One region of the Streptomyces sp. NPDC031225 genome, then DNA from elsewhere that is predicted to be linked to it. Evidence: riboswitches for the same ligand, from Rfam matches in the RefSeq annotation. Region 1 holds a riboswitch; each other region holds the start of a gene.
What was found. A riboswitch is a leader RNA that binds a small molecule or an ion and turns the genes downstream of it on or off. The one in region 1 is predicted to bind cobalamin.
Positions count from the first base shown of each region.

Region 2: another riboswitch for cobalamin. It lies ahead of ACZ48Z_RS29290 (ABC transporter substrate-binding protein); the one in region 1 lies ahead of nicT (Nickel transporter NicT).
Region 3: another riboswitch for cobalamin. It lies ahead of ACZ48Z_RS30185 (ribonucleoside-diphosphate reductase subunit alpha); the one in region 1 lies ahead of nicT (Nickel transporter NicT).

Region 1 is NZ_JBVIHJ010000013.1:148,415-152,350, reverse strand. Features, by position in the region: gene ACZ48Z_RS23065 (RNA polymerase sigma factor) at 1-433, opposite strand, end outside; gene ACZ48Z_RS23060 (class F sortase) at 538-1,173, opposite strand; gene ACZ48Z_RS23055 (sortase-dependent protein) at 1,176-1,550, opposite strand; gene ACZ48Z_RS23050 (ArsR/SmtB family transcription factor) at 1,786-2,133, opposite strand; cobalamin riboswitch at 2,214-2,419, shown strand; gene nicT (Nickel transporter NicT) at 2,449-3,552, shown strand; gene ACZ48Z_RS23040 (ATP-binding protein) at 3,652-3,936, opposite strand, start outside.
Region 2 is NZ_JBVIHJ010000019.1:45,141-49,076, forward strand. Features, by position in the region: gene ACZ48Z_RS29280 (acyltransferase family protein) at 1-468, opposite strand, end outside; gene ACZ48Z_RS29285 (short-chain fatty acyl-CoA regulator family protein) at 1,389-1,547, shown strand; cobalamin riboswitch at 1,562-1,739, shown strand; gene ACZ48Z_RS29290 (ABC transporter substrate-binding protein) at 1,802-2,842, shown strand; gene ACZ48Z_RS29295 (FecCD family ABC transporter permease) at 2,839-3,852, shown strand; gene ACZ48Z_RS29300 (ABC transporter ATP-binding protein) at 3,849-3,936, shown strand, end outside.
Region 3 is NZ_JBVIHJ010000020.1:34,798-38,733, reverse strand. Features, by position in the region: gene ACZ48Z_RS30190 (ribonucleotide-diphosphate reductase subunit beta) at 1-308, opposite strand, end outside; gene ACZ48Z_RS30185 (ribonucleoside-diphosphate reductase subunit alpha) at 308-2,671, opposite strand; cobalamin riboswitch at 2,796-2,924, opposite strand; gene mctP (monocarboxylate uptake permease MctP) at 3,112-3,936, opposite strand, start outside.

The DNA.
Region 1 (3,936 bases):
CGGCCTTGATGGTTCCTTCCTTGCGTTCGGTCAGCGCGGACACTTCCCGAATGGGCATGTCAGCGTAGTAGTGGAGGAGGATCGGCACCCGCAGCCGTTCCGGCAGCGACTGGACGAGGAGACGTACGGACGGGTCCGACGCCTCCGTGTGCGGGCGCAGAGCCGCTTCCGTGGTCGCGCGCCGCATCGCCTTTCGCTCGCGCTCCATTTTGCGCCAGTGGTCCCGGACGATGTTCGCCGCCGTCACATAGAGGAAGCCGCGCGGCTCCTCCACCGAGGTCCAGCGGGCCCACAGGCGCGTGAACGCCTCCGAGGCGATCTCGTGGGCCGTCTCGTCGTCGTCCACAAGGCGGCGGCACCAGCCGGCCAGGCGCGGGTAGAGAGCGGCGAACAGCTCGGACGCTGCCGCCTCTTTCTCGCGGGACCGTTTCAACGCTCTCCATGTGCCTGTTGCCACCGGCGTGGCACTCGTGGGGGAGGACGGCGGGCCGCCGGCGTACGTTCCGGCGGCCCGCCGTCCTTCGTGTTCCAGCGTGCTCACGGTGTCGTGGACGACGTGAGCGCGGCGAAGACGATCACATTGTCGAGGTAGCCGTCCTCGTCCTTGGGGCCGCCGCACGTGATGAGCCGCAGCTCCGGCCGGCTCACGTTCCCGTAGACGTCGTCCGTCGGGAAGTCGGCCTTGGCCACCGTCCGCACGGAGGTGACCGTGAACTCCGTCTGCGTGCCGTTCTCCAGGCGCGCCACGATCTTCTCGCCCCGGCGCAGCCGCGACAGGCCGCGGAAGACGCCGTCCCCGTACGCGCCGACCGTGACATGGCCGAGGATCACCGACGGGCCGGTCTGGCCGGGCGTCGGTGAGTGCTCGTACCAGCCGGCCTGGTCGTGGTCGCTGATCGGAGGGACCTGCACCGTACCGTCGGACGCCAACCCCAGCCGCATGACCGGGGTGTCGACGCCGATGGCGGGGACTCTGAGCCGGACGGGGGCCGAACGGCCCACCGCGCGGACGGACTTCGCGGCGGTGTGCTTGCCCGCTGACTGCTGCGACGCGGCGGGGTCGGGAGCCGCGGTCCCCGTCGTCCGTACGCCCCCGGCGTCGGAGGAGCAGCCCACGAGCAGCGAGGCCGCGGCAGCCGTGGCCCCGGTGCCGAACGCACGCCTGGAGAGCAGGGTCACGCTCCGGTCGCCCGCCGACGGCGTACGACGATCACCGCGGCGCCGGCCACGGCGAACGCGGCGGCAGCACCGCCGCCGATCAGCGCTCCCGGCGTTCCGGAGTCCGTCGACGTCTGCGTCACCCCGGTGTCGGGCGCGCCGTTCGGAACCTCGGCGACCTGGGACGGGGAGGCCCCGGCGTCGGTCGTGGGGGCCACGCTGGGCACCGAACTGGCCTCGTCGGCCGGTGCCTCGGTCGGCGCGGCGGTAGCCTCGGTCGGCGCGGTGGTGGGGGCCGAGGACGGGCTCGTGCCGTCGGCGAACGCGGGCGCGGTGCCCGCCAGTACGGCGGTGGCCGCGAGTGCCACGGCGCTGAGGACGGTACGGCGCACGGTACGGCGCATGGAATCGCTCTCTTTCGTCGGTCCGCCCGGAAAGTGGCCCGGCCCGGTGTTCGGGCCGGCCGGGCGGCTGAGTGACGGAACGTGCGGAGAGACGAGCCGGCGGAGGAGCAGGTTGTAAAGGGATGGCAAAGTCGTCGAGGTGGGGTAACTCCGTGGCGGAGCAAGGCTGTTCAGCGGCTCGGCCGCCGGCTTCCAGCGAACGGCCCTGATCGCCGGTTCAGGCTCACGGCACCTGCTTCAACAGCCCCCGCACTCCCTCGTCCACCACCGAGTACCGCACCACCCGCCCCTCCTTCTCCCCCGCCACCACGCCCGCCGCCCGCAGCAGCCGCAGGGCCTGGGACACGGCGGGGTCGTTCATGCCCGTGGCGATCGCGAGGTCGGAGACCGCGAGGGGGCCGGTCCGGTGCAGGGCGAGGAGGAGGGAGAGGCGGTTGGGGTCGGCGAGGAGGGCGAAACGGTCCGACCATGCGCGGACATGGCCGGGGTCACCGATCGCGGCGATGGCGTCGCACACCCGGTGTCCGTCGATGGTGCGGCGGTCCGCTCGGTCCGCCGGGACGAGATGCATGGGGGTCATCCTCGCAGGCGGCCGGTGTGATCTTCCATACCTGCGCAGGTATGCAGCTATGCAGGAGACGCCGCGCACCCCTACCGTGGTCGGGCCGTGGTGCTCGGGAAGCCGGTGACGACCCCTCAGGGGTCCATACCGGCGCGGCCCTCGCCACTGTGATCGGGGAGTTTCCCTCCCACGTCCCTCGCGGGACAGCCACTGGTCGTCAGCACGAGGCCGGGAAGGCGGGCAGGGAAACGCACGACCCGTAAGCCAGGAGACCGGCCACGGCAGCTCACGCGTTCATCCACGAGGTGCTGGAGTGACCACCGTATGACCGACCCTGCCCTGCCCGAGAGCGCCGCCGCCTCCTTCCGCTGGCGCCGCGAGGACACCGTCAAGACGGTCGGCCTGATGGTCGCGATCGCCGCCCTGCACGTCGTCGCCTTCGGCATCCTGTTCCTGCTCGTCGTCCCGGAGCACTACGAGGTGGGCGACAAGGCCTTCGGTATCGGGCTCGGCATCACCGCCTACACCCTCGGCATGCGGCACGCCTTCGACGCCGACCACATCGCCGCGATCGACAACACCACCCGCAAGCTGATGGCCGACGGCAAGCGGCCGGTGTCCGGGGGGTTCTGGTTCGCGCTCGGGCACTCCAGTGTCGTGGTCCTGCTCGCCGCGCTGATCGCCGGCGGCACCCAGCTGGCCGGCAAGGTCATGAACGAGGGCTCAAGCACCCACCAGGTGCTGGGATTTCTCGGTACGACGGTCTCCGGTTCGTTCCTCTACCTCATCGCCGCCCTCAACCTGGTCGCCCTGCTGGGCATCCTGAAGGTCTTCCGGGCGATGCGGGCGGGGACGTACGACGAGAAGGAGCTGGAGCAGCATCTCGACTCGCGCGGGTTCATGAACCGCATCCTCGGACGCCTCACCAAGTCCATCACCCGGCCCGGCCAGATGTACCCGCTGGGCTTTCTGTTCGGGCTCGGCTTCGACACGGCCACCGAAGTGACCTTGATGGTGATGGCCGGGTCGGGCGCGGCGGCCGGGCTGCCCTGGTACGCGATCCTGTGCCTGCCGCTGCTGTTCGCCGCCGGCATGAGCCTGTTCGACACCCTCGACGGCACGTTCATGAACTTCGCCTACCAGTGGGCGTTCTCCAACCCGGTGCGCAAGGTCTTCTACAACCTCGCCATCACCGGGCTGTCCATCGCCGTCGCGTTCTTCATCGGCACGATCGAGCTGGTCGGCGTCCTGCACGACAAGTTCGACCTCACCGACGACCTCACCACCTGGATAGCCGACATCGACCTCGACAACGTCGGTTACGTCATCGTCGGCCTGTTCGTGGTGGTGTGGGCGGCGGCGATCACCTACTGGCGGCTCGCGAAGGTGGAGCAGCGGTGGACGGTACGGCCCGCCGACACCCACTAGCGGCAGGCGACGTCTGCCACAAGGAGCGAGTCCGTCCCGCCCCAGCCGGTTGCTTGAGCATTCGGCCGGTGCGGCGACAGGACCCTGGCCGGCGGCCGGCTAGGGCAGAACGGCTGCCGGCATCGCTCGGCCGTACAGTTCGTCGAGGCCGATCAGCAGGATTCCACCTCGTTCGGCTTCGGCCCGCAGGGCGTCACTGAAACCCGCAGCGCTGAAGCACGCCAACCCGCACCGCGTGGTGTCCATCCCCCGCTCGGCAAGGACGTCCCGGGCCCGGACAAGCCGTTCAAGGTGGTTCAGCCCCATGGTGGTCCCCCACTTCGCCTCCCCGAGCAGAGCGACCGATGGCTTGGCCCCGCCGGATCCCGGTTCGACCGCAGCCAC
Region 2 (3,936 bases), on a different contig from region 1:
CGGATGCCGTACCCGCTGCCACAGCGGAGTGGTCAGCCGCCACACGAACAACGCCGCCAGGAACCACGTCAGATACAGCGGATCCAGCAGACTCACCGGCCGGTCCGGCACCTGGTCGGTCCACCGCGTGAAGAACGTGTACGCCGTCTCGAACACCACATACGGCACGACAAGCCCGGTCACCAACCGCCGCAGCCGTCCCGGACTCCAGTCGAAGTTCCGCGAGAAGTACCCGGACACGACGATGAACGCCGGCATGTGAAAGGCGTACACGAGCAGATACAGCGCGGACACCCCCCGGCTCCCGTCCCGCAGCGGCTCCCACGCATGCCCCACCGCGACCAGCACGATCGCCAGGTACTTGGCGTTGTCGAAGAAGGCGTCCCGCTCCTTCGGACGCTCGGCTGCGGGTCTTTCCTGAAGTCCGGACGGTTCGGCAGGTCCGGCTGTCAGAACTGGTTCGCGCATCCCGGGCGCCTGACCAATTCAGGACGACCCAAACTTCGTAATCACGTGCGAACAGCAACCCTCCGCGAGCACACCGCGTCACACGTGAATCGGATCAGGCGAATGGTCAACCGGTGCCGCGAAGATCCACGACGAGACGGAAACCGGAGACCCCGAGCGCCACGCGACCTTGAAGTGGGCGGACAGCGACGACCTGGACACCCAGCACGTCTTCGCTGACCTGCTCTCCCGGACCGTTCAGGACTCCTGTCCGGACCTGGCGTGGCACAAGGAGCGCAACACATGCACTTCCGGCGACCTCGCGTCCGGGGCCGCGTAAGGCCGGCAAGGGACCGGGATCACGGGGCCGGGACGGTGTTCGGGCCGCACGCCTCCAAGCCGACCCGCAGCGCGTCGGCTTCTACCACCACGCCGCGCTGTGCACACGATTCCGGCGCCAGGGCGGATTCTGGTACTGCCGGCTGGAGCCGGACTACTGCTTCACCACCGACGGTCACACCGAGCAACCCTACGCGGACCGGCTCCTCTCGGGGATCAAACGCCTGGACCGGCACCCAGCCGTCCGGGGCTGGACCCGCGTGTGGGCCAACTACCTGAACCACGCCGACCTGTTCACCGAACCACGGCCCGTACAGTTCGGCGAACTCGCCACCATGACCGTTGACAGGGGAATCGACGGCCGGTGGTGGGGCCCGGCTCCGTCCGGCACCGCCCCCGGCGGACGACCAGGACCCGTCCGCCGGGGGACAGGAAAGCCTGGACACCGTGCCGGCCGCCGCGGAAACGGACTCCCAGGACCTTCTCAGGCTGCTCCAGGACGGGGACAGTGACGGCGACGCTCCCCGTCGAAGAAGCCCCACGAGCAAGGCCAGGTCCGCAGGGCGACGGACGTCTCGTCGGGGAGGAACGAACGGCGCGAGGTGAGGCCCGCCAACCAGGTCAAGTCCGTCCTGCGCTGCCGCGTCTCGGAACGCCTCGACTGCCCCCAGCGCGCCGCACCGCCCCTGAGCCGTGCGCTGCGGAGCGACGAGAACGCGAACACGTTCGTCCCATACCCCGTGACCGATCACACGACCTGACGATAGGGCGATCTTGATAGCCTCAGCGGGCCAGTCGAGCCACATCCGAGGCCAGGGAATCCGGTGCGAACCCGGAACTGACGCGCAGCGGTGAGGGGGACGGGCGGGGCACACAACGCCACTGGGAGACCGGGAAGGCGCCCTGTCCGGACGAACCCGAGTCCGAAGACCTGCTGGCACCTCCGCGCTCCGTGTGCGGAGGGACGTCCGTAGGCCAGGCTCCGCGTACGAGCCCCGACCCCTGAGGCACGCCCATGCTCCGCACCGCCCTCCGCCCCGCTGTCTTTCTGCTCGCTCCCGCCCTGCTGCTCACGGCCTGCGGCAGCTCCGGAGGTGGCACCGAGGACGCCGAGCCGTCCGCCGTCGCCGGCTACCGGGTGACTCTCGAAAACTGCGGCCACAAGGTCACCCTGAAGTCGGCCCCGAAGCGGGCCGTCTCCCTCAACCAGGGCACCACGGAGATCCTGCTCTCCCTGGGCCTGGCCGACCGCATGGCAGGTACGGCGACCTGGACCGACCCGGTGATGAAGGGGCTGGAGAAGGCCGACGCGTCCGTACCGCGGCTCGCCGACAACAACCCCTCCTTCGAGAAGGTCCTGGACGCCGAACCCGACTTCGTCACCGCGTCGTTCGTCTCCACCCTCGGCAAGGGCGGGGTCGCCACCCGCGAGCAGTTCGAGAAGCTGGGCGTCCCGACGTACGTCTCGCCCTCTGACTGCTCGGCGGGCAAGGACAACGACAGCGGCGGCGACGGATCGCGCAGCAAGCCCCTCACCCTGGATGCCGTGTACGGCGAGATACGCGACCTGGCCCGCGCGTTCGGCGTCGACGCGCGCGGCGACAAGGTTGTCGCCCAGCTGAAGGAGCGGGTGCGCACGGCCACTTCGGGGCTGGATGCCTCCGGTGTCTCCCTCATGTACTGGTTCGCCAACTCCCAGTCGCCCTACCTCGCCGGCTGCTGCGGCGCCCCCGGTGCCATCACCCGTGCCGTCGGCGCGAAGAACGCCTTCGCCGACACCCACGACGAATGGCCCCAGATCAGCTGGGAGACCGTCGCCGACCGCGACCCCGACGTCATCGTCATCGGCGACCTGACCCGCAAGCAGCAGACCGCCGAGACCGCCGCCGCCAAGATCCGTTTCCTGGAGACCAACCCCGCCACCCGCAACCTGACCGCCGTGAAGAAGAAGCGGTACGTCCTGCTCAGCGGGCAGGCGATGAACCCGTCCATCCGCACGGTCGAGGGGATCGAGAAGGTCGCCGCCGGACTGCGCGACTTCGGACTCGCCAAGTGAGCCTGCGCGCCCTGCTGTTGACCGGCGGGGGTCTGTCCGCGCTGCTCGCTTCTGTCGCCGTCGCGGTGACGATCGGGCCGGCCGACATCTCCACGGGGGACGTCTGGGCGTCCGTCGCTTCTCATCTCGGCCTCGGCGAGGGCACGTTGGCGCCGCTTCGGGACGGGATCGTGTGGAACCTGCGGATGCCCCGCACCCTGCTGGCCGCGGTGTGCGGGGCCGGACTCGCGGTGTGCGGGGCGGTCATGCAGTCCCTGCTGCGCAACCCGCTGGCCGACCCGTTCGTGCTGGGTGTCTCCTCCGGCGCCTCCACGGGAGCGGTCGCCGTGGTGGTACTGGGTGTGGGTGGGGGAGTGGTGTCCCTGTCGGCGGGAGCGTTCCTCGGCGCGCTGGTCTCCTTCGCCCTGGTGCTGCTGCTCAGCCACACCCTCGGCGGCAGCACGGACCGGGTCGTCCTGTCCGGCGTTGCCATCATGCAGTTGTTCTCGGCGCTGACCTCGTTCATCGTGCTGACCTCCGCCGACGCCGAGACCACCCGCGGTGTGTTGTTCTGGCTGCTGGGCTCGCTCACCGGCGCCGACTGGGGCCAGGTGCTGCTCTGCGCCGTCGTCCTGGCCGCGGTCCTGGTGATCTGCCTCGGGCACGCCCGCACACTGGACGCGTTCGCCTTCGGCGAGGAGGCCGCGGCATCACTCGGCGTCCACGTGGCCCGCACCCGGCTGATCCTGCTCTGCGCCACCGCGCTGCTCACCGCCGCCCTGGTCAGCTGCGCCGGGGCGATCGGCTTCGTCGGCCTGGTCCTGCCGCACGCCACCCGCGCCCTCACGGGGTCCGGCCACGCCCGCCTGCTGCCGGTCACGGCGCTGACCGGCGCCGTCTTCCTGGTGTGGGTGGACACCCTCGCCCGTACTGTCCTCGACCCCCAGGAGGTCCCGGTGGGTGTGGTGACGTCCCTCATCGGCGTACCGGCATTCGTGGCGATCCTCTACCGAGGGCGGCGGCGGACATGAACGGCCCCACTCCGAACCGCGGCCTGTCCGCCCACGGCCTTCGCGCCGATCGCGTCAGCCGCCACGCCGACGGCCGCCTCATCG
Region 3 (3,936 bases), on a different contig from region 1:
CGACTCAGATACAGCCGCGCCTCGGGGGAGTTGATGTGCTTGTAGAGGGTCAGCACCAGGTTGTTGGCCACGATCGAGTCGCCCGTCGCGAAGAACGCGACCAGCCGGCCGATCATGTGCTGCTCGCCCTCGGACAGCTTCGCGAGGTCGGAGACGTCCGAGTGGAGGTCGACCTCCTCGACGGTCCAGGTGTTCTTGATGGCGTCCCGGTAGCGCTCGTAGAAGTCCGGGTAGCGCATGGGGCGGAGGGTCAGCTCGAAGCCCGGGTCGAGAAGGTTCTTCTCGGTCTTCTCAGGTGCGGTGGTCATTACTGGCAGGCCTCGCAGGACTCGGGGTTTTCCAGGGAGCAGGCGACGGCGTCGGGCTCGGCGACCTGCTGGACGGGGACGGTCGCCTGGGCCGCGCGGGCGATACGGGTCGCCGGGCGCGAGCGCAGGTAGTACGTCGTCTTCAGGCCCGACTTCCAGGCGTACGCGTACATCGAGGAGAGCTTGCCGATGGTCGGCGTCTCCAGGAACAGGTTCAGCGACTGGGACTGGTCGAGGAACGGGGTCCGCGCCGCCGCCATGTCGATCAGTCCGCGCTGCGGGATCTCCCACGCCGTGCGGTACAACGCCCGTACGTCCTCGGGGATCCACGCGAAGTCCTGCACCGAACCGTTGGAGTCGCGCAGCGCCTCACGGGTGCGGGCGTCCCACACGCCGAGGTCCTTGAGCTCCTGCACCAGATACGAGTTGACCTGGAGGAACTCACCGGACAGCGTTTCGCGCTTGAACAGGTTGGAGACCTGCGGCTCGATGCACTCGTAGACACCGGCGATCGAGGCGATCGTGGCGGTGGGCGCGATGGCGAGGAGCAGGGAGTTGCGCAGTCCGGTGGCGGCGATACGGCCGCGCAGGGCCGCCCACCGCTCCGGCCAGGTCAGTTCGGCGTCCGGGAAGTGGTCGGGGTGCAGCACGCCTTGGGCGGTACGGGTCTTCTCCCAGGCCGGCAACGGGCCGTTGCGCTCGGCGAGGTCGGTGGAGGCCTCGTAGGCGGCGAGCATGATGCGCTCGGCGATGCGGGTCGACAGAGCCTTGGCCTCGGGCGAGTCGAACGGGACCCGCAGCTTGAAGAAGACGTCCTGGAGACCCATCGCACCGAGGCCGACGGGACGCCACTTGGCGTTGGACCGCCCGGCCTGCTCGGTCGGGTAGAAGTTGATGTCGACGACCCGGTCCAGGAAGGTCACGGCGGTGCGGACGGTGGCGTCCAGCCGCTCCCAGTCGATGTCACCGGTCGCCGTGTCGACGAACGCGCCGAGGTTCACGGACCCCAGGTTGCAGACCGCCGTCTCCCCGTCGTCCGTGACCTCCAGGATCTCCGTGCAGAGGTTGGAGGAGTGGACGACATGGCCCGGGGTGGCCGTCTGGTTGGCGGTGCGGTTGGCGGCGTCCTTGAAGGTCATCCAGCCGTTGCCGGTCTGCGCGAGGGTGCGCATCATGCGGCCGTAGAGGTCACGGGCGGGGATGGTCTTCTTCGCGAGCCCCTTTTGTTCGGCCGCGCGGTACGCCGCGTCGAACTCCTCGCCCCACAGGTCGACCAGCTCGGGCACGTCGGCGGGGGAGAACAGCGACCACGGGGCATCGGCGTTGACCCGGCGCATGAACTCGTCCGGGATCCAGTGCGCGAGGTTCAGGTTGTGCGTACGGCGGGCGTCCTCACCGGTGTTGTCGCGCAGCTCCAGGAACTCCTCGATGTCGGAGTGCCAGGTCTCCAGGTAGACCGCGGCCGCGCCCTTGCGCCGGCCGCCCTGGTTCACGGCGGCGACCGAGGCGTCGAGGGTCTTCAGGAACGGGACGATGCCGTTGGAGTGCCCGTTGGTGCCGCGGATCAGTGAACCGCGGCTGCGGATGCGGGAGTACGACAGCCCGATGCCACCGGCGTGCTTCGAGAGCCGGGCGACCTGGTGGTAGCGGTCGTAGATGGAGTCCAGCTCGTCGACCGGGGAGTCGAGGAGGTAGCAGGACGACATCTGGGGGTGCCGGGTGCCGGAGTTGAAGAGGGTGGGGGAGGAGGGGAGGTAGTCGAGGCGGCTCATGAGCGCGTAGAGCGCGGCGACCTCGTCCAGCGCGCGGCGAGTGTCGTCCTCGGCGAGACCTGAGGCCACCCGGAGCATGAAGTGCTGGGGCGTCTCGATGACCTTGCGGGTGATCGGGTGCCTCAGGAGGTAGCGGCTGTGGAGGGTGCGCAGGCCGAAGTAGCCGAAGCGGTCGTCGGCTTCGGTGTCGACCAGGGCGTCGAGGCGCTCGGCGTGGACCCGCGCGAACTCGGCGGTCCGGTCGGCGATCAGGCCCTCGCGGTGTCCGACGGCGACCGATCCGGTGAACGAGGTGACGCCCTGCGAGGCGGCCTCGGCGGCGATGGAGACGGTCAGCAGCCGGGCGGCCAGCCTGCTGTACGCCGGGTCCTCGGAGATGAGGCCGGCCGCCGCCTCGGTGGCCAGCTCGCGCAACTCCGACGCGTCGGCCCGCGCGGACCGGCCGCGCAGCGCGGCGGCGGCGACCCGGCCGGGGTCGGCGTCGGGAAGGTCGGCGGTCAGCGCGGTCAGGGTCCGCAGCAACGCGGCTCCGGGACCGTCCTCGTCCACCGGGGTGGTCGCTGAAACCGGGTCGGCTGGCGCGATGGTCACGTGGGGCTCTCCCTCGCTGGGCACGGGGGCCTTGCGGAGGGCAGGGGGCAGCACACGAGCGCGCACGGCGTCGCGTCCACCGGCCCATTCCACGAGGCCCGGACGTCATGACACCCGGGCCAGGTGGCCGGGCGTACTGTCGACAGGTCCTCGGACTGACTCTCATATGCGCCTAAGCACGCATGAGTACACCGTTGCGGGACAGTTCCGGATTCGCACCGGATTCCCCTGCGACGACAGCGAGCATGAGCATACATCTTGTGCCGCGTTCCGGTGACACCCCCAGATGTTGTGTCGCGGCCGTTTCGGAGCGTCAACTTCCAGGTGAGGAGAGTGAAGGAGAGCGCACAACGAAGCGGGCCGCCGCAGGTCGTTCTCCGCGGCGGCCCGCCGTGTGTGGTGGTGCCCGGCGGCTCGCGGTTCTCCGCGCGCCTACGGCGTCAGTGCGAGGTTCCCGCTGTCGCGGGCGGGAGTTCCGTCCGGACCCCCGGGTCGCCCGCGTCCGCCGTGTAGTCCTCCGGGCTGGTCTCGTCGACGCCGTCGGGGGCCTTCAGCGCCTTCAGGACGAAGGTGAGGACCACCGTGACGGCGAGGTTCAGGACGAAGGCCGTCAGGCCGATGTAGCCGATCTCGCCGATGCCCGGGATCTCCTTCGCCGAGCCGCCGAAGTGCTTCTGCGTCGGCGAGGCGACCCCGTACGCGGCGGCCGTGCCGTAGACCATGCCGACCGCCCAGCCGGCGAGCAGGGCCCAGCGGTGGAACCAGCGGGTGAACAGGCCGCCGACCAGGGCCGGGAAGGTCTGCAGGATCCAGATGCCGCCCAGCAGCTGGAAGTTGATCGCGACCGTCTTGTCCATGGTCAGGACGAAGATGAGGGCGCCGACCTTCACCAGCAGGGACACCAGCTTGGAGACCTTGGTCTCCTGGGCCGGGGTGGCGTCCGGCTTGATGAAGTCCTTGTAGATGTTGCGGGTGAACAGGTTCGCCGCCGCGATGGACATGATGGCCGCCGGGACCAGGGCGCCGATGCCGATCGCCGCGAAGGCCACGCCCGCGAACCAGTCCGGGAACATGTCCTCGAAGAGCTGCGGGATCGCCAACTGCGGGTTGGTGACCTTGACTCCGGCCGCGATCGCCATGAAGCCCAGCAGGGCGAGCAGGCCCAGCATCAGCGAGTACAGCGGCAGGATCGTGGTGTTGCGGCGGATCACCTCGCGACTCCGGGAGGAGAGCGTCGCGGTGATCGAGTGCGGGTACATGAAGAG